3 regions of the Shewanella goraebulensis genome follow, and region 2 is predicted to be linked to each of the others. Evidence: predicted binding sites of a transcription regulator. Region 2 holds the regulator's gene; each other region holds the start of a gene.

Region 1 (10,978 bases), 280 kb from region 2:
GATTAAAGAAACCCAATACGACTGTGTTATTTTAGACATTGGCTTGCCTGATGGTAATGGCTTAACGCTAGTACAATCTTGGCGTGAAAAAGGCATTGATACACCGGTTATCATGCTGACAGCTCGTAGCCAGTGGCATGAGAAAGTTGAAGGTTTCAATGCTGGCGCTGATGACTACCTTGGCAAACCTTTCCACGCCCAAGAGTTATTAGCCCGAGTTCAAGCCCTTATACACCGTGCTCATGGCCGGTTAAATACCTCTTCGAAGCAATTGAGCTATGGTGGTATTACGTTAGATGAAGCTGAACAAAGAGTACATATTGGTGAAAACCATTTTGAGCTCACGGCAATGGAATTCAGATTATTGAAAATCTTCCTAATGTCGCCTAAAAAGTTACTCTCAAAAGCCCAACTGACTGACAAGCTTTACCAATTTGATGATGAAAAAGAGTCAAATGTCGTTGAAGTTTACGTTACTCATTTACGTAAGAAGCTCGGTAAAACGGCTATTGAAACTCGTCGTGGTCAAGGATATATCTTTCACGGCATAGTGGAATGATATCAATCCGCAGTAAACTAAGCTTATGGCTTAGTGCGCTCATTATTATTGCGACCGTCATTGGGCTCATATTGTTTGAGTCCATGCTGCGTCAAGCCTTTCACGACTCCATTATTAATCGCCTTGAAGAAGATTTAGAGCACATCATTTTGGCCAGTCATATTAATGCTGGTGAAATCATCATCGACCAGAATGAGCTTTCAAGCTTTTATAAACCCGCATATTCCGGGCGCTACTTTCAATTTAACTCCGAAAGCCAAGTTATTCGCTCTCGCTCCCTCTGGGATGTCCAACTCGATATTGAACTACTTCAGCAAAACCAAACTCGTGTGTGGCAAGCTAAAGGGCCTAAAAATAATGACATGCAGTTATTATCCATAGGTATAGGTTCCACTAGCGGTGAAAAAATCGCAACCCTAACCGTTGCACAAGATTTGAGTATTGGTAGGCGAGTGTTCAGCGAGGTGTTTGGCACTAAACTAGCAATAAATATTGCCATGTTACTGGCAATGATTTGCGGTATTTTTATCATCATCAGACAATCATTTAAACCAGTTAAGTCTATTCAAGACTCTTTGGCCAAACTGCGACAAGGTGAAATTAACTCTCTGGAAATTAATCAAATTCCAGTAGAAATAAAACCCTTAGCAGAAACCTATAACGAGTTATTAGATTATACAGCCAATCAAATTGAGCGAAGCCGCAATAATCTCGGCAATTTAAGTCATGGCTTAAAAACTCCACTTGCAGTCATGCAGCAACAAGTTGAAGTATTAGGGTTATCAAACCCTGAAACCGCCGAAGCGATGCAACAGCAGCTCGACCAAATCCGTAATATGATTGAACGAAAACTCGCAGCAGCAAGAATTACTGGCGACATGCTCCCAGCGGCACAAATGGTCATTCCGAGAGACTTTGAAGCACTCATCAGTACCTTGGACAAGGTACATCATCATAAGCGGATTGACTGTGCAGTGAACATTCTTGCTGATATCAGCCGTCTGCCCATTCATCGAGAAGATGGTATGGAATTATTTGGTAACTTACTTGATAACGCTTATAAATGGGCTGAATCGAGCATTTATGTCGGTATCAACGTGTCTGATATTAGTCATCGCCAAACACTCAATCTCACTATCGAAGATGACGGCCCTGGTGTAAATGATGATCAACTCAGCCAGTTAACAAACCGAGGAAAACGATTAGATGAGGCTGTAGTAGGCCATGGGCTTGGCTTATCCATCGTAAAAGAGATTATTGAGCAGTATGGTTACAATTTGAGATTTAACCGTTCTGAACGCTTAGACGGCCTTAGAGTGACGATTGAATTTACTAATCCCAAAGTAAAAACTAACGTAGTTAGCTAATCTAGAGCGACTTCAAACTAAAAAAACCTGAACAACTCATATATCATGAGTTGTTCAGGTTTTTTTGATCATCACATTAGGTGGCTTTAACTTTAATAAAGCTGACTAGTACTTTTAACGTTAATGGAACACCAGTAATACCGAAGCCCTATCAACTTGATTTAGCCAGCCGCGTTGGTGCTTTCAAAAATCTTATCGGCAGAAGCAGCAACAAAACCGGTATACAAATTGCCATCAGCCATTGGATAACGACGAGCAAACTCATAGAAGCAAGTCGGGATTTCTAATTCACCATCTTCAAAGCTCACCATCATTCTGTCAGCCATTGTTGAAGACTGCTCAAGTAACACTTCAGCAGACCCTTTCACTTCACCGCCCGAGGTATTCAATTTAAAGCCAGCGCCTTTTAGGGCATCATTTACCGCTTCAATTTGCTCAAATTCAGGCAAGGCATTAATCGAAACAGTGAAGTGGTTGGCACGATAACCAATAGCGGCAACCCAAGCAGCATATTCACTTTCAGCTAACAACGTTTTATAGTCCGCTAGGTTTACGTTCCAGTGACGGCCTGAATAGAGGAAGTTATCCGCTTTCGTAGCAGCAACTTCAACTTGCTCAATCAAACCATGGATAATAGCTTGAGCTTCTGCACTAAACTCTTCAACTAACAATTCAGAAATAAACACTTTAGGTTGATTCGCATCAGGATGCTCAAAGTGTTTTGCAATGAGCTTCTTTTGTTCAAAGTTGTAATCACCACAAGCCACATAACCAATAGATTCAAAATGTTCAGCTAACACTGACAAGTTCACTTTAGCAATATTGAACGTTCTCAAAGCAATATGATCGTTTATGATCGGCTCACCTTTGCTAAGTAACTGATGTATGCTGTCTGCTGATGGTGTCATATTGATGTAGTCTTGCCATAAAGCAGCAAATAAAGCATTTACGTCGGTATGCATAATAAAATCCTTCTTTATAAAAAAGGCAATGACTGAGTCATTGCCTTTGCAGAGTCATGGTTATGTTAGATTGAAAGCCCTGGGCTTAAGTTAGCTGGTAAACTCACACTGTCAGCTTCAACAGAAGCAACAGGATAAGCACAGTAATCAGCAGCATAGAATGCACTTGCGCGATGATTACCTGAAGCGCCAACACCACCAAACGGCGCTGAACCAGAAGCACCAGTAATCTGCTTATTCCAGTTAACAATACCGGCGCGAATACGTGCTAAGAAGTAATCATAATCTTCACGACTATCGGCTAAAATACCAGCAGACAAGCCATAACGAGTGTTATTGGCCATATCAATGGCTTGATCAAACTCTTGATATCTAACTAGCTGTAGCAATGGGCCAAAGTATTCTTCATCTGGCAATTCTGCAATTTCAGTTACATCAATTAACCCAGGAGAAACTAGGCCTGTTCCCGCTTCAACATGAGTTAACTCAACTAAAGATTGTCCGCCAAGGGCTTGTAGCTCAGCTTGAGCTGCAACCATGCCTTTCGCAGCGCCTTCTGAAATCATGGAGCCCATAAATGGCTGTGGCTGGGCATTCCAGCTTCCTACTTTAATTTGCTTAATCGCAGCAATTAACTGCTCAATTAAAGCATCACCAGCAGCGCCTTGTTCGATATAAAGACGACGAGCACAAGTACAACGTTGACCAGAAGAAATATATGCCGACTGAATAATGTCGTGAACAGCCGCTTTTGTATCTTTAACATCTTTAATGATTAATGGGTTATTACCACCCATTTCAAGCGCTAAGATTTTACCTGGGTGCCCTGCATATTGTTGATGCAGCAAATGACCAGTACGAGAACTACCAGTAAAAAACAAACCATCAATTTGCGGATGAGAAGCCAGCGCCTTACCCGTTTCTAGTTCGCCTTGAACAAGGTTAATTACCCCTTGTGGTAAACCAGCTTTATCCCAAAGTTTTAGCATTTCTTCGGCAACTTTTGGGGTCAACTCTGATGGCTTAAATACAACCGTGTTACCCGCAAGCAGTGCAGGAACAATATGACCATTAGGCAAATGACCTGGGAAGTTATAAGGGCCAAATACAGCAACAACACCATGTGGCTTATGACGTAATACCGCACGCCCAGCCGGAATATCGTTAGTTTCAGTACCAGTACGCTTATCGTGAGCAGCAGCAGATAGTCCGATTTTACCAATCATTGCACCAACTTCAGTAGCGGTTTCCCACTGCGGCTTACCCGTTTCTTGAGCAATCACTTCAGCAAGTTCAGCTTTGTTTGCTTCAAGCTCACTGCGGTAAGCTTCAACAATAGCTAAACGAGCATCATAACCCAACATGAACCAATCAAACTGCGCTGCACGAGCAGCATCTATTGCTGTATTAACCTGTGCTGCAGTAGCCGTTTTACCACTCCAGATAACCTCACCGTTAGCTGGATTAACTGATGTTACTTCATGACCTTCGCCATTAGACCATTGGCCTTTAATAAATTGTGTCATTTGTGCTGTCCTAAAGTTCTAGTACGCGAATTTTGTCGCCATTTGCCACTTTCAATGCTTCTGCCAACTCTGGGCTTAGCGTGACTTTGTCATGCTTATCTGACACCTTTATTTTTGCTGCTGTCGCGCGGTAATCCGCGAGCAATGTATTGGCAACAATGTACTGGTGATCTGCATGTGGCATTTTTCCGATAGTCACCGTGAGTTCTCTGCTTTGCTGAACAGAACGAATATCATTCAGTGCACACTCAACTGTTGGACCACCGTCAAAAATATCAACGTAATTTCTAAATTTAAAGCCTTCTGCTTGAAGCAGTTTCAATGCTGGTTTGGTGTTGCGATGAACTTCACCAATCACCTTCTGCGCTTTTTTAGGCAGTAGGCAAACATGAATTGGGCTTCGCGGCATCATTTCAGCCATAAAAGCTTTTTTACCAAGACCTGATAAATAATCAGCTTCAACAAAGTCGATACCGAGGAAATGATCTTGTAACCATTCATAAAAAGGCGAATCGCCCTTTTCATCACTCACACCACGCATTTCTGCAATAACAGTGCTGCCAAAACGTTGTGCATGTTGAGCTAAAAACAAAAAGCGAGAACGTGACAACATGCGGCCGTTATAACCGCGGCGATAATCTTTGTTCAAAAATAAAGTGCACAATTCTGCTGCGCCAGTGTAGTCATGGCACAGGGTCAGAGTTTCTACTTCATTACGAACTGAGATTTGCTTTGAATGATAAACTTCAGTACCTAAACGGTAATGATAAAAGGCATCTTCCATTCCAACAGCCGCTTCAATACCACAGGTACCGACAACTTCATTGGTTTTCAGATCTTCAAGCACCATCAAATAACCTTCATCGAAAGGTTTTTCAACTTGCTTGGAAAAAGAGGCTTCTGCACGAGCGATTTTCGATCGCAATAGCTCTTCATTGACTGGCAAGGAAGTAAATCCATGTCCAGACTCAACAGCTACCTTGTATAGAGCATCGTAATCACTGGCGCGAATTGGTCGAATGATTAGCATCAAACTCTCCTAAATAACACCATATAAAATCAAGCATTCAACCCACTAGGTTCAAACACTTAACTCAATTGGTTACCCAAACAAAAAAGCGCAACCATAATAGCTGCGCAATCTTATCAATTAACCTGCTACTACTTTAGCTACAGCACGTTCAAAACGCGCTAAACCTTCAGCGATATCAGCTTCTGGGATCACAAGAGAAGGAGCAAAACGTACAACGTTAGCACCAGCAATCAGACTCATTAAACCTTCTGCAACGGATGCAACTAGGAAGTCACGGCTACGACCAGCGTATTGCTCGTTTAATACTGCGCCAAGTAACATACCTTGACCACGTACTTCTTCAAATACATTATATTTTGCGTTAATAGCAGCTAAACCATCACGGAATAACTGTTCACGATGCTTAACGCCATTAAGTACTTCTGGCGTGTTAACCACATCCATTACAGCATTACCAATAGCACAAGCTAGAGGGTTACCACCGTATGTAGAACCGTGAGTACCAATTTTTAAATGTGTTGCAATTTTTGCAGTGGTTAGCATTGCTGCAATTGGGAATCCACCACCTAACGCTTTAGCGCTGGTTAAAATATCAGGAACGATATCTGCACCCATATAAGCAAATAACTCACCAGTACGACCAACACCTGTTTGTACTTCATCGAAGATAACTAACGCGTCATGCTTGTCAGCTAAAGCACGTACCGCTTTTAGGAATTCTGGATCACCATTGATGATACCGCCTTCCCCTTGAAGAGGTTCAAGCATGATGGCGCATGTGTTGTCTGAGATTACTGCTTCTAATGCAGCAATATCGTTAAAAGGTACATGAGTAACACTTTGTGGTTTAGGGCCGAAACCGTCAGAGTAAGCCGCTTGGCCACCAACAGTTACAGTGAAGAAAGTACGGCCGTGGAATGCTTTATCAAATGCAATGATTTGATCTTTTTGCGGGCCATGGTTTTCAAGTGCGTAACGACGGGCAAGCTTTAGTGCAGCTTCGTTAGCTTCTGCACCTGAGTTTGCAAAATATACACGTTCTGCAAATGTTGCATTAACTAACTTTGTAGCCAACTCTAATGCTGGTTCATTAGTCATAACATTTGAAAGATGCCAAAGTTTTTCACCCTGCTCTTTAAGCGCGCCAACTAATGCTGGGTGACAATGACCTAAACAGTTCACCGCAATACCACCAGCAAAGTCAATAAACTCGTTGCCTTGTTGATCCCATACTCGGCTACCTTCACCGCGAACAGGAATTACTGCTGCAGGCGCATAATTAGGCACCATGACTTCATCAAATTGGGCACGTGTTAAGTTCATTTCAACGCTCATTACTTTTCGTCCTTTGGTTATTAAGTGATTTTAAAATCACTCTATTCCGCTGTCTGTATTGATTTTGATTTAGTATCGCAGCGGTTGCTTGTCTAACTTGAAGGACATTATTAGCTAAAATGTGATCAAAATACCAGTTTTTAGCTGTTAACTATTCATTACTTAAATGATTAGTGAATAAAGAGTGAGAAAAATGCGCATACAAAGTGCTTATATTGCTAATTCACAGCATAAATAGTCATAAAAAAAGTTATTTGAGCTCAATATAGTTAGCTATTCAGCAAAAGTGCATAATTACACAAGATAATTAAGCCTGAGATGAACAGCTAACCATAGTTAAACTAGATCTAACTTACGATAGTTTTGAGCTTTCAGCCTAATAAGTTCTTGCTCGGTAAATTCATAGTAATCGAACATCAGACGCTTCTCTTGTGGCTCGATTAGGCGAGACTCTTCAAGTAAAAGCACTTTAACAAAGCAACTGGCTTTAGCCACGATAGCGCTTTCCACTGAAAACTCACTGAAGTGATAGTTGAAATCGAGCTCTTTTAATAGTTTGGTGAGCTTACTGTTTTCAAATTCAAGTAAGTCGAGCATTTGCCAGTTTAATTGCTCACCGTGAGCCATCACTTTTTCAAACACTTCATTGGCAGGAAATTCTGATGCCATCACTGCGTCATAAAGGTTTTTATCCCCTTTCGCGCTTGTTTCTCGAAGCCAAGAGCCCCAAGTTTTTTCAAATTCGCGCGCGCTGGCATTCAATATGGTTGCGCTACCAAGCTGTTTCATTAATGAAGCGCTATATACCAGGGCTTCATCTTTTTCATGTAAAACTGCCAATGATTTTGCCGCTATAGCCGTCATCATGCTATATCGCCATAACTTTCTGGTGGTCCACACTAAATTAGCATTTCCAGCAGGTAACCAATTGCGCAAGCAAAAATAAGGCACAAGTGCTTGCAGGTTTTCGATACCAATATAATTGAGTACCAACTTAATATCTGTCACCTTAACTTCTGAACGTTGAGGTCTTCTATGGCTTGATGCCGGACTATTTATTAAATTAACTAAGTCGGTATACAACCAAGAGATATTTTGGACTAAAGGGCGGATACGACGTAAATCAGGGTCTTTGTTCAAAAGTAAATCGAGCAATAGAACCTGTGGCTCTGTTAATCCGGATTGTTCAAGCATTTGTTTAAGGGAACTCAATTGATGCTCTAAACTGTTCATAACTGTTAAAGTTAGCTGCTCTGAAATCCGCTTAAGCACCTGTTGCGCTTTAGCTTGCTCTTCCATCCGCGCTTTAATCGCTTGGCGCTCAACTTCTAACTTATTCGCATCATCTTCGAGTTGTTTGTCACGATCATCAAACTGTTGGGTTAGTTTTTCCTTCCCAACAATCAGTTGTTTATATAAGCGGTTTTCAACTTCTATGACTTTACCTGGTCTAACTCCACCAGCTACTGATACTGCCACTACGATTCGCCCTAACCCTGTTACATTTATTATTGATAATAAAGGATATCGGCCAATTTATGTAACAATTGATAGTATTAAACTAAAAAGAAATAGATAAAAAAGGCTTCCAATAGGAAGCCTTCATTCAGTTGAGCTTGTGCATGTATTCTATGATGCTAATGCTCTAATTATTTAAGCTCTTGTTCAAATAATTTGTAAATACGACGATATTCATCCAGCCAGCTTGATGGTTGTCTAAATCCATGTGGCTCCACTGGGTAAATCGCAGTTTCAAACATCGGTTTTTCAAGTTCAATCAAACGCTGCACAAGACGCACACTGTCTTGGAAGAACACGTTGTCATCCAGTACACCACTCATAATCAGTAAAGGTTTCTCTAATCCTTGAGCATGCTCTATTGGTGAACTACGTTCGTAAGCTATTGGGTCTACATCAGGCGTATTAAGAATGTTTGACGTGTATGGGGCATTGTAGTGCGCCCAATCCGTTACCGGTCTTAACGCAGCACCAGCTTGGAATAATTCAGGTTCATTAAACAGAGCCATAAAGGTTAAGAAACCACCATAAGAGCCACCGTAAGTCCCAACTTTAGCCGCATCAACATGGGTATTCTTCGCCATCCAATTAACACCATCTTTTAAATCTTCGACTTCTGGGTGTCCCATATTACGGTATACAGCGGTGCGCCAATCACGGCCGTAGCCTTTTGAACCTCGGTAATCCATATCCATTACCACATACCCTTGTTGTGTTAGTAGGTTATGGAACATGAATTCACGGAAGTAACCAGAAAAACCATTATGGGCGTTTTGTAAGTAACCCGCACCGTGGTTGAAGATAACCGCAGGATACTTATCGGCATTAGCAGCGTCATAACCTTGTGGTAAATATACTCTTGCATAGATGTCTTTAGCACCATGGCTAGAAGGAACTTTTACCACTTGAGGTGCTTGCCACGCATAATTGCTAAATGCTTTGCTGGTATATTGGGTTAACTGCTTAAGCTCACCGCCGATTGCTTGCACATAAAGTTCATTAGGGTTAATAGCTGTTGAAGCGGTTAACAATAACGATTGACCGTCAGGACTTAGTTCGTAATCTAAAGTACCATTCCACTGAGTTAACTGCTCAGTTTTACCTGTCGCAACTTCCACACGATAAACATTATAAGTTCCAGGGTGGTCTTTATTGGCGCGGTAATATAAATGGCTTGCATCAGGTGATAATGTCACTTGATCAACGACATATTCGCCATTAGTTAACGCCATCGTTTTGCCGTTAGATTTAAGGTATAGCTGAGAAAAGCCTGACTCTTCAGATAAATAATAGAATTTATCAGTGCCAGTCACCCAACCAAATTGGTTGAAAGTGTAATTAATCCAAGCATCATCATGTAAACGATGCTCTGTGGTCAGTTTACCATTTTCAAGATCAACACTAGCGATCCAGCGATCTTTATTATCAACCGCTTCCATCATCACTAATAATTTATTTTCAGTGTCGTGCCAGCGAATTGCGCTTTGGTTCCAACCCCAGTCTTGCATTAATTGCAGTAAGCGTGGCTCTGGCTTGCTTTTATAGCTGTTACCTTGTGCTGTTGCATTCTCAGCTTTTACCGAAGCTAAAACATCTTCATCAAAGCCTGTTAGACCTTCAATGGTAATATCTTTTTTCACATGTTCAGCCAAATCAAGCAAAACTAACCTTTCACCCGGATAGCTATCTTCAGCAACTCTGGCTCTAGCTGGCACAGCGTCGACATAACCATCTTTACCGAGATAGTTAGGCATAATGTCATGCTCTGCTCGCCAGCTATAATTCTTATCTGACAACGCTACAACTAAGTAACGGCCATCAGCAGATAGACTCATTTCATTGACTTTTTCACTGTCACCTAAATACCAAGTTTTCGCGGCAAAGGTAGGGTCTTGGGCTGCAAGTTCTTCTGCATATTCTGCACGTGTTTTACTCTTATCATGTTGCAGCGCAACATAAGCAATTAAACGATGCTGTTGCTTAGCAATGTAAGATTCAGGATCTTTGACACCTTTTGGTGCTTTTGCCATTTGTATATCAGCAAGTTGCTCGGTCATGCCCGACTTTAAGTGTAATTTAAAAACACTGTTGCCTTGCATGTAGGCGATATCACCTGAAGTTAAGAACTTTACTTCGTCAATCGGGGTGTTTTGGCGGGTAAACTGTTTAACTTCACCTGAATCAAGCTGTTTTACAAAAATATTGCCTTTGTATAAGTAGGCCTTTTGGGTCTTATCAGTATTGAATACACCATGCTTTTGATCTGCTAAGTGCAACTGATTGAGTTTAATGATGCTGGCTTGGGTTTGATTAATCTCTTGATGGTAAACATCTGCTATCGGGGATTGATGCTCTTGGCGACTAAAGTAGATCGACTGACTATCGTCTGACCAATAGGCGTTCTTGGCTAGTAACCCCATCCAATCAGGATTTGCCATAATTTGATTAAGAGTCAGTGGTTGCTCAGCTTGCGGTGGCATAGCTAACGGAACCATTATGCTAGCTGATTGATTAGTTACCGTTGAAGTATCACTGTTGCTTGCTGTAGCGCTGCAACCTGAAATAATTGCGAGAGAAAGCGCGCTCAGTGCGGCATTTCGCAGTAGCCTGGTCATATTAAATCCCTTGTCATCAAAGATGAATGATATTTTCTCGCCTAAACGTTAAATAGTTTGGCA
Region 2 (10,978 bases):
CAGTACATCAGGATCTGCCCCACTTATCCGGGCTTCAATTTTCGCATCGGTAGATGGACCAATCTCTAAACGCTTAAACTTAAGCTGTGCTTGAGGATAACTTTGCTCTACGTCTTTTCTAAACTTCACCATCACATCAGTTAAGGTTTCAAAGTCAGTAGTACGAATCGAAATCTGCGCATAAGATGCATAGTTTTTTTCAGGCGAATACGTCAGCAAGAAACGCGGAAACCCCTTACCTATGGTCGAAGCCACATATTCAACATTATTCAGTTCAACCGCGATAGCCTCCATGCCTTCGACTACCGTTTGGGTTTCACGAATATCTGTGCCTTCTGGCATCCACACATCCACTAAGAATATCGGTGTTGTCGATGGCGGGAAGAAAGATTGCTTAACGTATGCAAAGCCGTAAATTGACACACAAAACGCAATAACGACAGCAACGACGCTAACCCAACGAAAGCGCATACAGACATCAAGCAGTGCCTTGTAGTACATGAAGAATGCACCGCCATATGGATCTTTTGGCTCACCTTCTGACTTTTCAGCTTCTGCGCCGAAAAATAATTGTGCGAAGAACGGCGTAATCGTGATGGCAGTAATCCAAGATAAAAACAGTGAAAACAACAATACCCAGAAAAGAGAACCTGCAAATTCACCGGTTGAATCCGGCGATAAACCTATTGGCGCAAAAGCTGTAATAGCAATAACTGTCGCGCCAAGTAATGGCCACATAGTTTGCTTAACAATACCTTGAGCCGCCTCAAGAGTAGTTTGTCCTCGTTGCCGCCCAATAAGTATGCCTTCAACAATAACAATGGCGTTATCCACCAGCATACCAAGGGCAATAATCAGCGCCCCTAGTGATATCCGCTGCAGTTCAATTTCAGCTTGCAGCATCAACATGAAGGTGCCTAAACAGGTTAAAAATAAGATTAACCCAATTAATATCCCTGATTTAAAGCCCATGAATACCAGCAGTACACCAACCACGATCACCACTGCTGCAATCAAGTTCCATACAAAGCTACCTACCGATGCATCCACCTCGTTAGGCTGGTTGTACATGGTTTCAATTACCATTCCTGCAGGACGGACACTTTCGATACTGGCGAGCTTGGCATCGATGGCTTTACCCACCTCAACCACATTAACGCCAGTTGAAAACGAAATACCAATATTAATGGCATCATGTTGATCAAACTTAAGCAAATTAGTGGGAATATTTTGAAAGCCGCGCGAGACTGTGGCGACATCTTTTAAATAAATGAGTTTGTCACCTTGAGTACCTGGAATAATCAGCTCTTCAAGCTCACTGACAGACTTAAATCCTCCACTGGTGCGAATTTTTAAGTTATCGGCAGACACCCGGATATTACCGGCATCTGACACCATGTTTTGCGAATTCAGCAAGTTTTGAATAAGCGATGGATCGATGTTCGAACTGGCCGCTTTGTTCAGCGACATTTCCACAAACACTTGTTCTTGTTGATTACCTGCTAGTGACACCTTGCCCACACCTGGCACCAGTTCAAGCTCACGCTTAACATAGTCAACGTAATCCAGAATATCGCGGTAACTGTAGTCTGTACCACTGACCATTAACATGATGCCGTATACGTCGCCAAAGTCATCATTCACAATCGGAGTTTGCACTCCAGGTGGTAAACTAGCCGACATATCGTTTACTTTGCGGCGCAGCTCATCCCATATTTGCGGTAGCTCTTCTGGGCCGTATACGTTTTTCATGGTCACGGTGATTTGTGACATACCTGAGGTGCTCAGCGAGCGTATATAATCCACATAAGGCAAAGCTTGAATTGCCTTTTCAATGGGATAAGTCACTTCCTCTTCTACTTCTGTAGATGTTGCGCCAGGATATAAAGTCACTACAACAGCATCTTTAATGGTAAATGGTGGATCTTCTAACTGACCTAAACCGGTAAATGCCATTAAGCCACCGATCAGTAATATCAATGTGAACATCCAGCTGATAACGGTATTTTTTACAAAGTAGCCTGCTATATTCATTACACACATTCCCTTGTATCAGCTTTTCTGGTGGCGTTTGGATTGTTTAAACTCAGTGAGTATTGATGATTCATCTTTACCCCTCCTGCAGCAATTTGACTTGCTGACCTTTAACTAACCGCGCCGCGCCAGTGGTAATGATGGTTTGGCCATCATCAAGTCCACTTGTCACTTCGATTTCATCACCGACAATCACCCCTAAGGTGACAGGTTGATATTGAATAGAGTTATCTGCCGCGTTATAAAGCCACACGCCACTTGTTTGAGTATCGATATCACTGCCGTCTTGCATCACAACAGCTTCAATAGGCACCAAAAACTCTCGATGGTAGGTGTAAGTCATGTTACTTAAGTTCACCGTCACTTTAGCGGGCATCCCCTCGAGCACTTTGTATTTAGGGTCTAAATCCACCGCGATAGTCGCAATATATGTTGAGGTTGTAGGATCTTTTTCGGTATTAACTTCTAATAAGTGACCTTTAAAAGTGGTATTAGGGAAAGCTTCAAAGCTTACGCTCAAATAAGACTCATCTTGACGATCTTCATGTTTTCTAGACACTGCAATCAGCATGTCAGGAATTTGTACATCAACTTCAATGCGTTCAACTTTTTGCATGCTAAGCACTGATACACCCGGTTGCACGTTCTCAAATGATTCTAGAAATACATCGCTGACAATGCCTGAGAATGGCGCTCTAAGTTCCGTATACTGCAAATTTAACTGCGCTTGACGCTCTTCAGCTTTAGCAACTAGATATTGCGCATTCATTTGATCGTACTCCGATTGCGCCATCAGTTTACTTTCAACTAATTGCTTACCACGCTGCGCTTGCTTAAAGCTCACTTCCATTCGCGCTTGGCGATCACTTAACGCAATGGTGTAGTCGCGTTTCTCAAGTACGGCTAATAAGTCGCCTTTGTTAACGGTTTTACCTTTAGTCGCAGGAATGCGCTCTATTCGACCTTCGACACGAAACGATAAATTAGTTAAGTCCTGCGCCCTTGCAACTCCATTAAATTCACGCATCACTTCGTTATTTGCATGGGGTAAAGTGTAGGTTTTTACTAAGGTTTTTGTCGGAGCGATATCAATTGTTCGCTCACAAGCTGACAAGGAAACTATTCCAAGCCCGACAGCTGCGATGGCGCTGTATTTACAATGCAGAAACGCTTTCATCTTATAAGCCTCGCTCTTTAATCCATTTCACAGCCGCTTGGCCATCTTCAAGTTCTGAAGCCCCTGCCACCACTAGCCAGTCGCCATCATTGAGACCAGTCATCATCCTTGTGCCTTGCAGTGTGATTGGTACTTTGGTGATCCGTTTATCCGCAGGTGACCAAGTAAACACATAGGCTTGCTGGTTTTCTTTAACTACCGCACCTGCAGGAATTTTAGGATGAGCATCAGCTGTTCTAGCGGGGAGTTTGACTTTAACCCGGGCGGACATGCCTGGAAGAACGTTAAGCTCATTAGGCATAGGTAATGTCAGAATAATGGTGTAACTACTGGTGGTGGGGTCAGCTACAGTATTTAACTCTTTTAACCTTGCTGGGTACCATTGATCGCGGCTATCAAATTTAACTTCGATGTTATCAATATCTGATAAACTTTTATCCGATTTTTGCAGAAAACCAATAAATTGTTCAGGTAACTGGAAGCTAATATCTGCAGCAGAATCAGTGCGAATGCCCATGACTTCTTCTTGGGCTTGTACAAATTCAAATTCACGCTTATTACGTTTAGATATCACCCCTTGATACGGCGCTCTGAGCTTAGTGTAAGTGACATCTGTTTTGGCTTTGTCTAATGCAGCTTGTGCAATAGTGTAATCACTTTTAGCTTGATCATAATCATTACGTGATACCACGCCCTGTTCAACCAGTGACTCATTTCGCTCAAATAACACTTTAGCCAACTCATACTGTGCCTGCGCTACTGCGAGTTGTTGCTGGTATATATCACTGTCTAAAATAGCTAAAATATCGCCAGGTTCAACAGGGTCTCCAGGTCTCACTAATATCTGTGCAATCTCACCAGCCACTCTAAAAGATAATGCCGCTTTGTCAGATGCTTTCACTTCACCGGGTAAGAAACGCTCACGATATTCGGTACCAACATCAACTTGGATAACTTTAACTGGCCGTGGGATCACTGTATTTGAGACTTCGTTGGCATCTTCGGCAACGGCAATATTAATAAAGGTGCTAGAAATAACAGCGGAGGTTAACAATAAAAAAGAAGTAAACTGGCTGAGTTTCTTCATATTTTGTTCCATCAAAAGTGTGCAATTAGTTTGATACTAACACTCAATTACACCTCAGAATAGGTGCGCAAGCACACATAAAAGATCCATTCTGTGATATTCGGCGTAATACTTTCTAATCAAAACAAGTCGAGGCAGTACTATGGAGTTACGTATTTTTTATGATAGCGCTTGTCCATTGTGTAGCAATGAGATGCAGCAGCTTAAGAAGCACGACCGCCTACACAAAATTGAGCTTGCTGATTTAAACCAAGAAGGCTTCGAGCAAAAGTATCCTCATATCGATCTTGCAGTTGCCAATTCTATTTTGCACGCAGAAACCAATACAGGTGAAATATTACGTGGCCTTGACGTTACCGCCAAAGCTTGGGCATTAACGGGTAAACATAAATGGATACAACTACTGAGGTTACCTTGTATTAAACCCTTTGCCGATGTGGCATATCGTGGCTTTGCCAAAAACCGGTATAAAATATCTTACTTATTAACCGGTCAACAACGCTGCGAAACTGGCAGTTGTAACCTAAAATAATTATGAGTAATTACAATAAGTATGAATAATCTCGTGCTAAAGCCCGTCAATTCTGCCGTAATCATTGGTTCATCTTCCGGCATTGCCAATGCCATCGTTGATGAACTTATTGAGGATGTTGATATAGAGCAGATCATAACCATTAGCCAAAATGAGAACAGTAACCTCAGCGGAAACCACGGCAATGACATCAATCACGTACACAAGGTTTGTAATTATTCAGCGCAAAGCATTGCCAATGTTTGCCAAAATTTATCATCAATCAAAGGCTACTTGGTCAAAGTGTTTATTTGCAATGGCAGACTGCATTCTGTAAATACTGAAGATGAAACCGCAATAAGCCCAGAAAAGCGCTTAGAAGAAATAAATCCTGAATCAATGCAGGCTTTGTTTCACTCAAACGCCATAGTACCCATGCTGTGGTTGCAACAGTTAGCGACTGTGGTTAATAGCAAACAAAATTGTGTTATCAGTGTATTAAGTGCCAGAGTGGGCAGTATTAGTGACAACCATTTAGGTGGGTGGTATAGCTACCGCGCATCAAAAGCTGCCTTGAATATGTTACTTAAAACCACAGCGATTGAATATGCTCGCAGGGCCAAAAACGTCAAACTCATTGCCTTTCATCCAGGTACTACCGATACCGAGCTATCTAAACCTTTTCAAGCAAATGTACCTGAAGGTAAATTATTCACAGCAGGATTTGTCGCTAAACAATTAATGAAGACTCATCAACAACTGGTCTTTGATTGCAAAGCTGAATTTTTAGATTGGCAAGGAAAAACGATTAACTGGTAAATTGGCAATTTGATGATCAAGTAGATAGCAGGCACAAAAAAGCGAAGCTCAAGGCTTCGCTTTTAAAGTTAATAAACCAAGTGTTTATTTAACGAATTCAACACCTAGGTTGATATCGCCTTTTAATGTATCAAGCATTGCATCACGAGCATTCGCTTCAAAAGCACTTACTTCACCGTAAGCTAATACTTTTTCTACGCCGTTTTTACCTAATACTACAGGCTGTGCGAAGAATTCAGCATGTTCGCTGCCGCCATCTACGTATGCACATTCAACAACGTTTGCTTCACCTTGTAGGCCGCGTACTAAAGATAGACCGAAACGGCATGCCGCTTGACCCATTGAAAGTGTCGCACTACCGCCACCCGCTTTAGCTTCAACAACTTCTGTACCAGCATTCTGAATGCGTGTAGTCAGTGCTGCAACTTCTTCATCAGTAAAGCTTACGCCTTCAACCTGTGAAAGAAGTGGAAGAATAGTCACACCACTGTGGCCGCCAATAACGTTAATGTTAACGTCAGCAACGTTTAGACCTTTAAGATCTGCGATGAAAGTTTCAGAGCGGATAACATCCAGTGTAGTCACACCGAATAAACGATTCTTATCGTAAACACCTGCTTTTTTAAGCACTTCTGCAGCGATAGCAACCGTTGTGTTCACTGGGTTTGTGATCACACCTATTAAGGCTTTAGGACAAGTTGCTGCTACTTTTTCAATGAGGTTACGTACGATACCAGCATTGATATTGAAAAGATCTGAACGATCCATACCAGGCTTACGTGCAACACCTGCTGAAATAAGAACAACATCAGCATCAACTAGTGCAGGAGTTGGATCTTCACCTGCAAAACCAGCCACTTCAACGTCTGTTGGGATGTGGCTTAAATCAACAGCAACACCTGGAGTAACAGGAGCAATGTCATACAGAGACAACTTTGAGCCTGCTGGAAGTTGAGTTTTTAATAGTAAAGCTAGGGCCTGGCCAATACCGCCAGCAGCACCAAGTACAGCTACTTTCATAATTATCTCCAATAACGTTCTAGTGTTTGACTTCTAAGTTTATGATTCGCAGTCTGTGACATAGATCATATTTCTTGTGGCGTCACATTACTGCATCAGCGACACAATTTCAATTATCCCTTAGTGGAGTAAAGCAATTAACTTATTCTATGATATGTATATAAATAATCACTGATTTACCCACTTACACTGTAAAGTGAATTTTTATTCACCAATTTAGCTTATTTCTTGACTTGTGTTGTTTATATATTCAAAATGAACCCGTTTTGTGAATATATTGTATTCATTTTAAAAATTACTAATAAGACGAAAAAAATATGCCAGCGACCAAGAATCAGGATGAACTCGTTAGAACGTTTAAGTCGATACTAAAGGAAGAGCGCTTTGGAAGCCAAAGTGAGATAGTTAATGCGCTGCAGGCGGAAGGGTTTGGCAATATCAACCAATCAAAAGTTTCGCGTATGCTAAGCAAGTTCGGTGCTGTTCGTACTCGTAATGCCAAGCAAGAAATGGTGTATTGTTTACCTGCTGAGTTAGGTGTGCCTACTGCAGGTAGCCCAGTCAAAAACTTAGTGTTAGACGTTGATCATAACCAAGCTATGATAGTGGTTCGCACCAGCCCGGGCGCTGCACAGTTAATCGCTCGTTTGCTAGACTCAATAGGTAAGCCTGAAGGAATTTTAGGTACCATTGCCGGAGATGACACAATTTTCATCTGTCCATCTAGCATTAAGACTATTGATGATACGCTTGAAACGGTTAAGTCACTTTTTAACTATAGTGAGTAGCTTTTACGAATAGCTGTTATGAACCATTTTCGTAATTAATACCTGCATGTTTGCGAGTATCAGCCAATAAAAAAGCAATGCCTAGGCATTGCTTTTTTATGTCTCAAATTTATGTGATGGCTTGTGCCATTACAATGAGATTAGTCGTTAGCAAACTGCGCTAAAAAATCTAACGATGGCGCAAAGAATGATGAACCGGTTAATGCTTTAGTGAACTGCATCAAGTGATCATGATTACCGTGACCATCACCATGTACCATGCTACGAAGCATTTCTTCAAAGTGAGTCGGCTTGTTGCAAGTAGAGATAAACATCAAACCTTGCTCTTTTAGCGAACCAAACGGCATACTTTGACGCAAAATCTCCATCGACTTACCATCAGCATCTTTTAGATTAACTCGCTTGATATGGCTGGTTAATGGCTTATCTTCTGATGCATATTCAATATCATCTTGCTTAGTACGACCGATAATATCTTCTTGCTTCTTCTGCGGTAGACGGTTCCATTTACTTAAGTTATGCGCATATTTTTGCACATGAACATAACTACCACCTTTAAATGAGATATCCTCATCTGCCACTAAAGCAACATCTTGACGGCTACGCCCTTTCGGGTTTTCTGTGCCATCGACAAAGCCGGTTAAATCACGGCTGTCCATAAATCTAAAACCGCGTTCTTCTTCGATTAACTCAACTAAACCTTCAAACATTTGGCTGATTTCGTTGGCAACCAAATGTAAGATGTCATAACGATCACAGCGAATATGCATAAACAAATCATATTCTATCGCTGGCGCGTCACGATTACCTTCACTCATAGCAGGAAAAGGACGAAGTTGCGCAGGACGTTGGTCGCCAAAAATGGTGTCCCAATAGTTAGCACCTATTGCGACGAAGCCATTAAAAGCACTGTCTGCATATTGATCTGATAGCTCATAAATATATTGAGCAACATTGGCTAAACAAGGGCGTAGTTGGGCTTCAACGCCGTCATTTACATTGAACATCAAGTAGACGCTATGCAAATTCCCTTCAGCACAAACTCCTAACTGTTCACGAGGCATATTCTGTGTTTCCATTTTGGAATCAATCACCTTTAACAATAATAAGATTAAAATAGTGTAAGGTAATTAAGCAAATTATTCCTTACGCTCTAAGCAATTATTAACCAACTTTGACTTAAATCACTAAAATATCACTAACGGATGCGCCGATACTGATAGGTTAACTTTTTGGCCAAGTGTCAACGTCGTTAATTGACTTCTCACTTCGAGCGTTTGTAACCCTACTTTAACCCAATAATGACAAATTGTACCCAGAAAACGACGCTCAACAATTTCGCCATGTCCTTGAGCGGCAGGTTGTAAGTCAATCTGTTGTGGTCTTAATAACAACTCACCTTGACTATTAAGAGGATGATTAAGGACTGTAGTGCTTTCAATTAACCCTAAAACTGAGGATATCTGTGTCGTACTTTTAATCGTTACCGTAATGTAGTTACCTTCACCCAAAAACTCAGCCACATAACGTTCATTGGGCTCACCATATAACTCTTCAGCTAAACCATGTTGAACAATGCCACCTTGTTTAAAGAGTGCCAATTTATCGGCAAACACAAAGGCTTCATCTTTGCTGTGCGTTACAAAAACCGCACTAACATTGCGCTGTTTGAGAATTTGTCTGATTTCTAACATCATTTCACTGCGCACTTGCGAGTCGATATTAGAAAATGGTTCATCAAGCAATAACAACTCAGGTTGGTAAGCCAGTGCACGAGCAATAGATACCCTTTGCTGCTGCCCCCCCGATAACTCGTGTGGGTAACGTTTACCAAGTCCTTCAAGTTTTACCAATTGCAACATATCATCAAGACGCTCACAGCGCTCTTTATCCGTTAAACCTTTAACGCCAAATAAAATATTGTCACTTACGGTTAAATGAGGAAATAAAGCGTAGTCTTGGAAAATCATCCCTATGCCACGTTTTTCACTTGGTACGAATACGTCATCAGCACTAAGCGTTTGACCATTAATCGCTATACTACCTTCACTGATCGCTTGTAGACCGGCAATTGCACGAAGCAAAGTGGTTTTACCGCAGCCACTAGGGCCTAACAGAGCTACTATTTCACCTTGCTCTAACGTCAGGTTTAACCCATTAAGAATCACCTGTTCTTGGTAGTCACTTTTTACATTTTTAATGGTCAATGTGGACATATTAGCTCTCTTGCTCCAAAGAACGGTTAAGATAAATCAACGGGATAAGTCCAACAAGAACAATCACAATTGCCGCGAGCGCGCCATGTTCAAGTTGCTCATCTGAAACGAATTGGAAGACATGGGTTGCAAGGTTTTCAAAACCAATTGGACGTAATAATAGTGCTGCTGGCAGCTCTTTCATACTTTCAATGAACACTAACAGCGCACCAGCAAAAATACCTTTACGCAATAAAGGTAAATGAACTCGCCATAATAACTGTCTTGGTTTTTGTCCCATGGTAATGCTCGCCATATCTAGTGAAGGCGAAATACGCTTATAACTGTTTTCAATACTGCCAATTGAAATCGCGACAAAACGGACACAAAAAGCAAAAATCAGTGCAAAGACACTACCGGTAAATAGCAAGCCTGGACCACGAGCATCAAAGTAGTCATAGATATCGTTAATAGCGAAATCCAAATAGGTTAGCGGCACTAACACCCCAATGGCTAAAACTGTGCCAGGTATTGCGTAACCAGTACTGCTCAACCTTGAAGGTAAGATGTCACTTTTACGCGGACTAACACGCCTGATAAACATCATCACTAATGCCAGCACAACACAAATAAAACTCACCACAGCTGCAATGTATAAGCTATTAAAGCTGTATTGCCAGAAGCGGCTATTCCAACTCTCGTCGAAGTAGTCGACGGCATAACCCGCAAGCACAGTAAACGGCAGTAAAAAAGCTAGCACAATGAGCAAGCTGCAATAGCCAAATGATAACCATGCTTTAAAGCCTGATAAGTGATAACGATCAGATTCAGTTAAACGTGATTGCTTTTGAAATAACTCTTGTTTGCGGCGAGCGAAACGCTCGAAGCCAACCATAGCGAAAATCACTAATAACATGATGGCTGAGAGTTTAGCTGCTGCGGACAAACTTCCATATCCAAGCCAAGTGTCATATACAGCGGTAGTTAAAGTCGGTACGGCAAAGTAACTCACAGTAGCAAAGTCGGCAGCGGTTTCCATTGCTACCAATGCCATCCCAACAGCCAAAGCAGGCCTTGCCATAGGTAAACCTAGACGCCAAAAGCTTTGCCATGGGCTACAACCCATAATACGTGAGGCATGTAATAAGCTTGAGGATTGCTCCATAAAAGCAGTACGGGCCAACAAATAAATATAAGGAAATAATACCAAGGACAGCATGACTGCTGCGCCGCTTAAACTACGAATATCAGGGAAATAGTAATCTTGAGGGGAAGTCCAACTAAATGCTTGTCTTAAAAAGCGCTGCACAGGCCCTGCATAATCGAGCATGTCAGTATAAACATAAG
Region 3 (10,978 bases), 2.3 Mb from region 2:
AAGTTAAGCGTTATTAATGAAATGAGATTAATAAAGTGATTTGAGTTACGTTATTTCATCAACAATTAAAGTCTGTTGCTTTATGGCTTGAGGGATTGTTGAAGGTTTGGCATAGTATAAATATCGATGTCGATTAACGAGTTATGAGACATCGTTTTTTATTAAAATCTGGTTCAAAGCACTGTAAATTAATTGAGTATAGTTTTTTATGCTTTTTTGTTTATGAAAGCATCAACTTGTTTTGAAGGTTCTGTTTTAGCTTTGTCTAAAGAATGGTCTGCAAATGTTAACAGCTTGATACAAGTAGACCTGTAAATTGCCAAATATCGTCGATTTTCGATTTTTTACGCTAAAAAGCTTAAAATTTTTATTGATTTAGTGTCGTCACTAATGATTTGTATTAAGCTAACACTATTAAAACGCGCATATTACGGATAGAAGCTGGTGTATGCTGATTGGACTAAAGGAGCAATCGAATGCTGATTTTGACTCGTCGTGTAGGCGAAACATTAATGATAGGTGATGAAGTTACTGTTACTGTGCTGGGTGTTAAAGGTAACCAAGTGCGTATCGGTGTGAATGCACCTAAAGAAGTATCAGTTCACCGTGAAGAAATTTACCAACGTATTCAGTCTGAAAAATCTGGAAACACTGCACCTGAGGGTGGCAATTTCTGATAAATCAGAATTGTGAAGCGTTATACTATTAAAGCCAGTGCAAGCTGGTTTTTTTGTACCTAAAATTTAATGCTTTATTTTAAACCTGCTTATTACTTTCATAGTGCAGTTTAGTTATCTAAATTCTTCAAGGTATCTTCTTCTGGAGACTTCCAATTCTTCTCTTTTAGTCTCAATATTCTCAACTTTAGGGCTTCACTCATTAATAATGATGCTAATTACGGCTGTTTTCTAAACTCATTGTATTGCTAGTCTTATTTGTAGTTTGTGTATAAATCAAATAATCGCTAGAAATGGATATAAAGATTTTAAACGAACCTTTTTCCTGCGAGCGTTAAAACTAGATTTAATTGTTTTGATCATAAAACACAAAAATCGGCACGGTGAATTGACAATATTTGTGGCTTAAGTCGGCAATATGATTAAAAACAGTTCAAATGAATATATGTTTCTGAAAAAGGGTTTGACTTATTTTCTTCAAACAGTAATATACCGCCCAAGAAACGGAGAGGTGGCCGAGTGGCCGAAGGCGCTCCCCTGCTAAGGGAGTATGGGCTTTAACTCCCATCGAGGGTTCGAATCCCTCCCTCTCCGCCATTTCTTAAAAAATAGTAAGCGATGCGGATGTAGCTCAGCTGGATAGAGTACCTGGCTACGAACCAGGCGGTCGGAGGTTCGAATCCTCCCATCCGCACCATTGCTATTTTTGTGTTTGAGTTATTTAATGAGCGGATGTAGCTCAGCTGGATAGAGTACCTGGCTACGAACCAGGCGGTCGGAGGTTCGAATCCTCCCATCCGCACCATTAAATTATTCAAAAGCTTTACCATTTTATATATGCGGATGTAGCTCAGCTGGATAGAGTACCTGGCTACGAACCAGGCGGTCGGAGGTTCGAATCCTCCCATCCGCACCATATAAAATTCATACCAAATTATGCGGATGTAGCTCAGCTGGATAGAGTACCTGGCTACGAACCAGGCGGTCGGAGGTTCGAATCCTCCCATCCGCACCATAATTCGGAGAGGTGGCCGAGTGGCCGAAGGCGCTCCCCTGCTAAGGGAGTATGGGCTTTAACTCCCATCGAGGGTTCGAATCCCTCCCTCTCCGCCATTATTTGCATATATTGAATATGCAACTAAGCTCAATTAGCACTGAGTATGAAGTGATAGTAAAAAATTTGCGGATGTAGCTCAGCTGGATAGAGTACCTGGCTACGAACCAGGCGGTCGGAGGTTCGAATCCTCCCATCCGCACCATGTTTAAGAAAATACCCTGTAGATCACTACAGGGTATTTTTTTACCTGAAATTCACGCCTTCCAGATCTTTTTATAATTCCCCTCAATGCTTATCTGTTACAAACACGTCTTATATATAAGTCGTTCCGACTGAATACGCTTTAGATTTCCTCTCTACTAAATTAAAGCCATAAAGAGAAAGTTAGTACCATTAGTCATAGTGGCCAGAATACTTCACTAGTTTGCATCCCATTCAAGCGTTCTTTTTCATATTTAGTCATCTTCGAGCGATAAAAATGACATATTTATGCTTTTTAGCATGGCTGCACAGGTTTGGGGCGATTGGTTGTTCTTATTCTTGATATCTCTTTTTATAGCTAACTCGTCATAATCTTGTCATTTTTTGAATAAAACCTACAAATTTGAATAATCCTCAGTGTAGTCGCAATATTTTTATTGAATTATCATATAGTGTGGTTGAATATTGTTATTTTTGGTCTGACCAATTTACAAGATGTTGGAAAAATTGTTATAGATTGGTTATATTTTTCGTCGGTGAAAATTTTAATATAACCAAACCTAATAGTTTAAACAGTTTTATATAATCTGAAATTGGTTAATATGGACTGAATAATTATTCTAAGTGGCGTTAACCCAATACTTGATGCTTAAAAATGGTGCATCGTTTATTGACCTAAAAGACTTCATCGGCTTTACGCAGTATAAATGGATCCTATGTGCAATCGCTGATTGAACATTAAGACAAGAGAGGATGTATGACTTCAATATCTGAGCAATTATTTAACGCCCTAGGCGTGATGATAATGGGGATGAGCTTAGTATTCATATTTTTAAGTATGCTAATTGTCGGCATTAAAATTGTCGCCAGATTATGCAAGTCAGAGAATCAACCTGCCGTTGCTCATGTGCCAGCACCTGTCGCAGCATCAGCAACACTTGATCCTAAGTTAATAGCGGCAATTACTTCTGCTATTCATCAGTATCGTGCAAAAGATTAAAGTTTAGGAGTTTTTATGAGCAAGCCTTTAGCGTTAACCGACGTAGTACTACGAGACGCCCATCAGTCTATTTTGGCAACCCGCCTTCGTTTAGACGATATGTTACCTATCGCTCCTTTACTGGATAAAGTTGGTTTTTGGTCTTTAGAGTCATGGGGTGGTGCAACGTTTGATTCTTGTATTCGTTATTTAGGTGAAGATCCTTGGGATCGTATTCGCGAACTTAAAAAAGTTATGCCAAATACACCACAGCAAATGTTATTGCGTGGTCAGAATTTATTAGGTTACCGCCACTACGCTGATGACGTAGTGACTCGCTTTGTTGAACGCGCCCACACAAACGGTGTTGACGTGTTCCGTGTGTTTGACGCCATGAACGATGTACGTAATCTCGAAACCGCTGTTAAAGCTGTTAAACAGGTTGGTGGTCATGCACAAGGCACGATTTCATTTACCACTAGCCCAGTTCACACGGTTGATACTTGGGTTTCAATGGCTAAAAATCTTGAAGACTTAGGTTGTGATTCGCTTTGTATTAAAGATATGGCTGGTTTACTTAAGCCAATGGAAGCCTACGACCTTATTAGCCGTTTAAAGTCGCAAACTGATTTAACTGTGTCTATGCATTGTCATGCGACAACTGGCTTGAGCACTGCAACTTACCAAAAAGCCATTGAGGCGGGTATTGATGTGCTTGATACGGCCATTTCATCTATGAGCCAAACCTATGGTCACTCAGCCACTGAGACATTGGTAGCGATGGCGGAAGATAATGGCCGCTCTACTGGTTATGACATGGCAACGCTCGAAGAGATAGCCGCTTACTTCAGAGAAGTACGTAAAAAGTATGCGCGCTTTGAAGGTGCACTAAAAGGCATTGATTCACGCATTCTCCGCGCTCAAGTTCCAGGTGGCATGTTAACCAACATGGAAAACCAACTGAAAGAGCAAGGAGCGGCAGACAAAATGGATGCTGTGCTTGAAGAAATTCCACGTGTCCGTGAAGATTTAGGCTTTTTACCCCTAGTGACCCCAACATCTCAAATTGTGGGTACCCAATCAGTTATCAATGTATTAATGGGCGAACGTTATAAAACTCTGGCCAAAGAAACTGAAGGCGTACTAAAAGGCGAATACGGCGCTACACCAGCTCCAGTTAATGCAGAGCTACAAGCTCGTGTATTAGATGGCGCAGAAGCTATTACATGCCGCCCAGCAGACCTTATTGAGCCAGAGTTAGATAAACTTCGTGCAGAGCTAACTGACATCGCTAAGAAAGACAACTTTGCCTTAGCTGCTGAATCTGATGACGATGTAATGACTTACGCATTGTTTAATCAAATTGGTCTACAGTTCTTATCAAATCGTGGTAATCCTGATGCATTTGAGCCTGTACCAAGTGCTGATGACATGGCCGTACCAGCTGCAAAAGCTGAGAAAGGTCCAGAGACTTACACCGTAAATGTACAAGGTCAAAACTTTGTAGTTGAAGTTAGTGAAGGCGGTGATATTAGTCAAATTGTTCCGACCGCAGCAGAATCTGCCGGTTCACAAGCTCCAGCGCCACTTGCGCCACACGCACCTGTAAGTAATGAAATCAAAACCACGATGAATGCGCCACTTTCAGGCAATATCTTCAAAGTCTTGGTTAAGGATGGCGATCAAGTTAATGAAGGTGATGTGATCATCATTTTAGAAGCGATGAAAATGGAAACCGAAGTTCGTGCTGCAACTACGGGTGTTATTCGTAATGTATCAGTTAAACAAGGTGATGCTGTGACAGTTGGCTCGCCACTGTTGGCATTAGCGTAGGAGATAGCATGGAAGGATTAATGGCCTTTTGGTCTGAGACGGGTATTGCTAACTTCGCACCTGATCAATTATTCATGATGGCGATAGGGGGGGGATTACTTTATCTCGCTATCGCTAAAGGATTCGAACCGTTACTTTTAGTGCCTATTGGTTTTGGTGCAATTCTAGCTAACATTCCTAATGCAGGTTTTACCGACGAAGGTGGCTTACTTTGGTACGCCTACTATGTGGGGATTGAAACTGGGATTTTCCCATTGTTGATTTTCATGGGCGTTGGCGCACTAACTGACTTTGGTGCACTGATTGCAAACCCTAAAACATTGTTACTGGGCGCTGCAGCGCAGTTTGGTATTTTTGCCACTTTACTTGGTGCAATTGCCCTTAACTTGGTACCTGGTTTTGAATTTAGCATGCAAGATGCTGCTGCTATTGCGATTATTGGTGGTGCTGACGGACCTACGGCAATCTTCTTAGCCTCTAAACTTGCCCCTGATTTATTGGGTGCGATTGCGGTTGCTGCCTATTCATATATGGCATTAGTACCGCTGATCCAGCCTCCGATTATGCGTCTTCTTACAAACGAGTCAGAGCGTAGCATCAAGATGGAACAGCTGCGTGAAGTCAGTAAGAAAGAGAAAATCATCTTCCCGTTGATGGTTGTTGGTATGACTATTTTGTTTTTACCAGCAGCCACACCGCTGGTAGGGATGTTTTGTTTAGGTAACTTAATGCGTGAGTCTGGCGTAGTTGATAGATTATCAAGTACTGCACAAAATGAGTTGATCAATATTGTGACTATCTTCTTAGGTTTGGCTGTAGGTTCTAAACTACAGGCTGAAGAGTTCTTACGTATTGAGACTTTAGGTATTCTGGTATTAGGTGCTGTTGCGTTTAGTATTGGTACGGCTGCTGGTGTGACGATGGCAAAAATTATGTCTAAGGTATCAGGCGGCAAGATTAACCCATTGATTGGTGCTGCAGGAGTCTCAGCAGTGCCTATGGCTGCACGAGTTGTAAATAAGGTTGGTTTAGAGTCCAATCAGCAAAACTTCCTGTTAATGCATGCCATGGGACCTAACGTTGCAGGTGTACTTGGTAGTGCGGTTGCTGCGGGGGTATTACTGGCAGTGTTAGGCTAGTTATATCGGCAGAGCCATTGTTAACATTGATTTAAGTTTTAAAGCCACTCATTGAGTGGCTTTTTTATTGGCCGATTTACCGCCCTGTATCTATTGGTCTTCTAACTCAATAGTGTTTTATTTCAACAGCGTTCGATTTCAAGGATTGGCGAATTACCACAACATCAAACACTTCAGCTTGAATCTGCTCTTAAACAAAGTTCTTAAATATAGTTCTTAAACAAAGCTCTTAAATTAAGTTTGGGGTAAAGCTCTTGAGACAATAATCCAACTTAGTTTTATTAAATACTTTGATTGCACCTCTTTAGGGTAGGCTGTTGTATTAAGACTACCCATTTAGGTGCGGTAGGATCGGGTTCGCACTAAATTGGTACTACTCTTTATAGGTACTACCTTGCTGTAAAATTATATTTCTATTTAAAACAAAGGCTTGTTAAGTTGGCACGGTTGCTGAATAGTAAAGTACAGCTATTAAATAAATTAATGTCTCTTGTTAGTCACGATTAATGTCGATTATTTAGCCGTATTTCGTGATTTATGAGAACAAAAACCAGATAACACATTTAAGCAAAGGCGCTTAATTATTCCTAAAGGAGTAATTGAGCGCCTTTTTTGTTTTGCCTATTTAAAACTTAACTTTTTAAATTTAACAAGGATATAAAGATGAATTGGAAAAAAGCACTTAAACATACCTTATTGACGGTATCGTTTGCCACGGTGATGCCTGTGATGGCAGAAGTCGGCTTTCCTGAAAAAGAAGAGTTAACTTTCGGTTTTATCAAGCTTACTGATATGGCGCCGATTGCGATTGCTTATGAAAATGGTTACTTCGAGGAAGAAGGTTTGTACGTCACCATCGAAGCTCAAGCAAATTGGAAAGTGTTATTAGATGGGGTCATTGATGGACGTTTAGATGGCGCACATATGTTAGCGGGTCAACCTATTGCAGCTACCATTGGTTATGGCACTAAAGCACATATCATCACGCCGTTTTCAATGGACTTAAATGGTAATGCGATTACTGTATCGAACGATATCTGGAAGAAAATGAAGCCAAATATTGCTAAAGATAGCGAAGGTAAACCAGTTCATCCGATTAAAGCTGATGCATTAAAGCCTGTCGTTGAGCAGTTCACTGAAGCAGGTAAGCCTTTTAAAATGGGCATGGTATTCCCAGTATCAACTCATAACTATGAACTACGTTATTGGTTAGCGGCTGGTGGTATTCACCCAGGTTATTATGCACCACATAAAGGCGATACCTCAGGGCAACTTGATGCTGAAGCTTTCTTATCTGTAACACCTCCACCGCAAATGCCTTCAACACTTGAAGCTGGCACTATTTACGGTTACTGCGTGGGTGAACCTTGGAACCAACAAGCAGTATTTAAAGGGATTGGAGTACCGGTTGTAACTGATTATGAAATTTGGAAAGATAATCCAGAGAAAGTGTTCGGCATTACAGCTGAGTTTGCTGAAAAATACCCTAACACCACAATACGTTTAACCCGTGCGCTAATTAAAGCCGCTAAATGGTTAGATGATAATGACAATGCTAACCGCCCTGCAGCCGTAAAAATCCTATCTCAATCTAACTATGTTGGCGCTGATTACGATGTAATCGCAAACAGCATGACAGGTACCTTTGAATACGAAAAAGGTGATAAACGAGCAGTACCTGATTTTAATGTTTTCTTTCGCTATAACGCCACTTACCCGTATTACTCAGATGCTATTTGGTATCTGACTCAAATGCGTCGTTGGGGTCAAATCTCTGATGACAAGCCTGATGCTTGGTACAAAGACATTGCTGCAAAAGTGTATCGTCCTGATATTTACGCCAAAGCCGCTCAATCATTGATTGATGATAAAACCATCGATGCTAAACACTTCCCTGACTTTGCGACAGAGACTGGTTTCAAAAAGCCACAACAGCACTTCATTGACGACATCGTTTATGACGGCAGTGCACCAAATGATTATTTAAGCAAGTTCGCTATTGGTTTAAAGCAAGGCGACAAACTATAAGCGTTTATTCGTAAGCAGCATGATTAACCATGTTGTTTACGATTAATGTTAAGTCGTTAAGGAAAACATTATGACAACCATTACACGGTTAACAGATCGATTAATGATAGATAAAAGTAAGGTGACTTCTTTTTTATCTTTAATGAGTCAAGCCAGCAAAGCGTTATTGCTGCCTGTTATTGGTATCACTGTCTTTTTAGTGATTTGGTCAATTGCAGCAAACAGTATTAATACTTCGCTAGGTAAATTCCCCGGACCTGTTGCCGTGGCGGGGCAGTTTGGCGCTTTATATCAAGAGCACAATGCAGAAAGAGTAAAAGCGGAAGCTTTTTATGACCGTCAAGAAGTTCGCAATGCTGCAAGGTTAGAGGCTGACCCTACCTACAAGGTTAAAGTGCGGGCTTATACAGGTAAAGAAACCTTTTTAGACCAGATCTTTACCAGTTTAATCACAGTGATGTCAGGTTTTATCTTAGCTGCGGCGATTGCCATACCAATGGGAATTTGGATGGGGTTAAGTCCAACGTTAAATGCTGCGCTTAATCCTATTGTGCAGATTTTTAAGCCCGTTTCACCCCTAGCTTGGTTACCTCTGGTCACTATGGTGGTAAGTGCGCTTTATATGTCACCAGATCCTATGGTGTCAAAGTCGTTTATTAATTCTTTACTGACCGTCACCTTATGTAGCTTGTGGCCAATGATGATTAACACCTCGCTTGGGGTCGCCAATATTGATTCAGATTTGGTCAACGTTAGTCGCGTATTGCGTTTATCGCCGTTAACTCATGTGCAAAAAATCGTCTTACCTGCATCAATTCCACTGATATTTACTGGCATGCGTTTATCGCTTGGTGTGGCTTGGATGGTACTGATTGCCGCAGAAATGCTCGCCCAAAACCCAGGTTTAGGTAAGTTTGTTTGGGATGAATTCCAAAACGGTAGTTCTGAATCATTAGCACGCATTATGGCTGCTGTGGTGGTTATTGGTTTGATTGGTTTTTTACTCGACCGAGGCGTATTAGCTCTACAACGCTGGATCTCGTGGGATAAAAGCAAATAGCCTTTGAAAGTCGTGGTTCAAATAAAGTAGTCATTGAAAGAGGACAGTCTAATGAGCACCTTTTTAGATATAAGTAACATTGATATGGATTTTCCCACTCCAAGTGGGCCATTTAAAGCGCTTAAGGAAGTGAATCTTAAAATCAATAAAGGTGAGTTTGTCTCACTAATTGGTCACTCCGGTTGTGGTAAATCAACCGTATTGAATATTGTCGCGGGTTTATATCAAGCGACCAAAGGCGGGGTGATTTTAAATAGTACTGAAGTCACCGAGCCAGGCCCTGAACGAGCGGTGGTATTTCAAAACCATTCGTTGCTGCCATGGTTAACTGCTTATCAAAATGTGGAGTTAGCGGTTAAGCAGGTGTTTCAGAAAAAAATGAACAAAGCTGAAATGAAGCAATGGATTGAGCATAACCTTAAGTTAGTGCACATGGATCATGCGATGCATAAACGTCCTAGTGAAATTTCTGGCGGCATGAAGCAGCGTGTAGGTATTGCACGTGCATTAGCGATGCAGCCTGATGTGTTATTGATGGATGAACCATTTGGTGCTCTCGATGCGTTAACACGAGCCCATATGCAGGACTCCTTGATGGAGATCCAGAATGAGTTGAACAACACCGTCATTATGATCACCCATGATGTTGATGAAGCGGTGTTGTTGTCAGACAAAATTGTGATGATGACAAATGGCCCAGCAGCAACAGTCGGTGAGATTTTAGAGGTTAACTTGCCACGTCCAAGAGCACGGTTAGCATTGGCTGAGGACAATGAATATAACCGTCTAAGAGCTGAGGTATTGAAGTTCTTGTATGAGAAACAACGTAAAGTTGAGAATATTAATATTAGTAAATCATCAATTAGCAGTAGTGAAACTGCCAAAGTAAGCTAAGATTTTTGTGATGGACTTGTTTTAAAAACAAAGGGAAATATGATGAAGAAGACTCAACTTGCAGCCTTTATTAAGGAAATGTGTTTTACAAACAAGTGGGCTAAACCAGCATTAAGTGTGCTGGTACCAGTATCGATAGCACTGGTAACAACCACAAACGTACATGCTGCTGAAGCGAATAGTATTGCTGAAGCGGTAACCGAAGGTAAAGTTAACTTAGACATGAACCTTCGTTACGAAATGGTAGAGCAAGACAATGCGCTTAAGGACGCAGATGCATTTACATTACGAACTCGACTGACTTACGCCACAGCTGATTACTATGGCTTTTCATCACTAGTTGAATTTGAAGATTCACGTGTTGTTGCAGGCGTTGATGATTACAACGATACCTTAGGTAAAAACCCTGATTACTCTGTAATTGCGGATCCTGAAACCACTGAGCTTGACCAATTATTCCTTAAATACAATTTTAAGGGCTTTAGTGTTAAGGGCGGTCGTCAAGTGATTACCTTTGATAACCAGCGCTTCGTTGGTCATGTGGGTTGGCGTCAAGACAGACAAACCTTTGATGGCGTCATGCTTGAGTATCAGTTCAATGATGTTTTCAAAATTGATTACGGCTACATCACTCAACGTAATCGTATCTTTGCTGAAGAAAAAGATGTCGATTCAAAAGATAACTTGATTAATGCTTCACTTAAAACAGGTTTCGGTACCTTAAGTGGTTACGGTTATTTACTTGAAGTAGATAATGACATTGAAAACGGCTTGGACACATATGGTCTTCGTTTTGCTGGTAGTACTGATATAGCCGATATTAAGGTTTTGTACTCCGCAGAATATGCAACTCAGGACTCAGATAACGCTGATCAGTCTTATTCCGCTGATTACATGAGCCTTGAGGGGGGAATAGGGCTGTCAGCAGTTACCTTTAAAGTGGGATATGAATTGCTGGGTTCAGATGATGGCGACTATGGTTTCTCGACCCCGCTGGCTACATTACATGGTTTTAATGGTTGGACGGATCAGTTTTTAACCACGCCGAGTCAAGGTTTAGCTGATTTGTATGCCTCTATTGGCGGTAAAGTGTTAGGTGGTAAGTGGGCT

The links. The regulator ArgR, encoded in region 2, controls arginine synthesis, uptake and breakdown. The targets are predictions, from matches to a motif close to ANTGAATANNTATTCANT.
Region 1: a site for ArgR is predicted at 6,806-6,823, ahead of QPX86_RS03070 (aspartate aminotransferase family protein). Genes of this name have one in related genera too.
Region 3: a site for ArgR is predicted at 2,542-2,559, ahead of QPX86_RS15400 (OadG family protein). Genes of this name have one in related genera too.

Annotation. Positions count from the first base shown of each region.
Region 1 covers NZ_CP126972.1:715,055-726,032, reverse strand. Annotated here, with positions in the region: gene QPX86_RS03095 (response regulator) at 1-559, shown strand, start outside; gene QPX86_RS03090 (ATP-binding protein) at 556-1,926, shown strand; gene QPX86_RS03085 (DUF1338 domain-containing protein) at 2,088-2,888, opposite strand; gene astD (succinylglutamate-semialdehyde dehydrogenase) at 2,954-4,414, opposite strand; gene astA (arginine N-succinyltransferase) at 4,425-5,444, opposite strand; gene QPX86_RS03070 (aspartate aminotransferase family protein) at 5,565-6,782, opposite strand; gene QPX86_RS03065 (HDOD domain-containing protein) at 7,119-8,261, opposite strand; gene QPX86_RS03060 (S9 family peptidase) at 8,432-10,915, opposite strand.
Region 2 covers NZ_CP126972.1:995,786-1,006,763, reverse strand. Annotated here, with positions in the region: gene QPX86_RS04160 (efflux RND transporter permease subunit) at 1-2,034, opposite strand, end outside; gene QPX86_RS04155 (efflux RND transporter periplasmic adaptor subunit) at 2,111-3,211, opposite strand; gene QPX86_RS04150 (efflux RND transporter periplasmic adaptor subunit) at 3,213-4,298, opposite strand; gene QPX86_RS04145 (thiol-disulfide oxidoreductase DCC family protein) at 4,441-4,830, shown strand; gene QPX86_RS04140 (SDR family NAD(P)-dependent oxidoreductase) at 4,864-5,628, shown strand; gene mdh (malate dehydrogenase) at 5,713-6,648, opposite strand; gene argR (transcriptional regulator ArgR) at 6,966-7,436, shown strand; gene QPX86_RS04125 (Dyp-type peroxidase) at 7,577-8,515, opposite strand; gene QPX86_RS04120 (ABC transporter ATP-binding protein) at 8,624-9,652, opposite strand; gene QPX86_RS04115 (ABC transporter permease) at 9,654-10,978, opposite strand, start outside.
Region 3 covers NZ_CP126972.1:3,626,582-3,637,559, reverse strand. Annotated here, with positions in the region: gene csrA (carbon storage regulator CsrA) at 477-677, shown strand; tRNA gene QPX86_RS15435 (tRNA-Ser) at 1,183-1,274, shown strand; tRNA gene QPX86_RS15430 (tRNA-Arg) at 1,298-1,374, shown strand; tRNA gene QPX86_RS15425 (tRNA-Arg) at 1,406-1,482, shown strand; tRNA gene QPX86_RS15420 (tRNA-Arg) at 1,517-1,593, shown strand; tRNA gene QPX86_RS15415 (tRNA-Arg) at 1,616-1,692, shown strand; tRNA gene QPX86_RS15410 (tRNA-Ser) at 1,699-1,790, shown strand; tRNA gene QPX86_RS15405 (tRNA-Arg) at 1,860-1,936, shown strand; gene QPX86_RS15400 (OadG family protein) at 2,693-2,935, shown strand; gene oadA (sodium-extruding oxaloacetate decarboxylase subunit alpha) at 2,951-4,747, shown strand; gene QPX86_RS15390 (sodium ion-translocating decarboxylase subunit beta) at 4,756-5,886, shown strand; gene QPX86_RS15385 (CmpA/NrtA family ABC transporter substrate-binding protein) at 6,607-7,914, shown strand; gene QPX86_RS15380 (ABC transporter permease) at 8,018-8,974, shown strand; gene QPX86_RS15375 (ABC transporter ATP-binding protein) at 9,026-9,868, shown strand; gene QPX86_RS15370 (alginate export family protein) at 9,911-10,978, shown strand, end outside.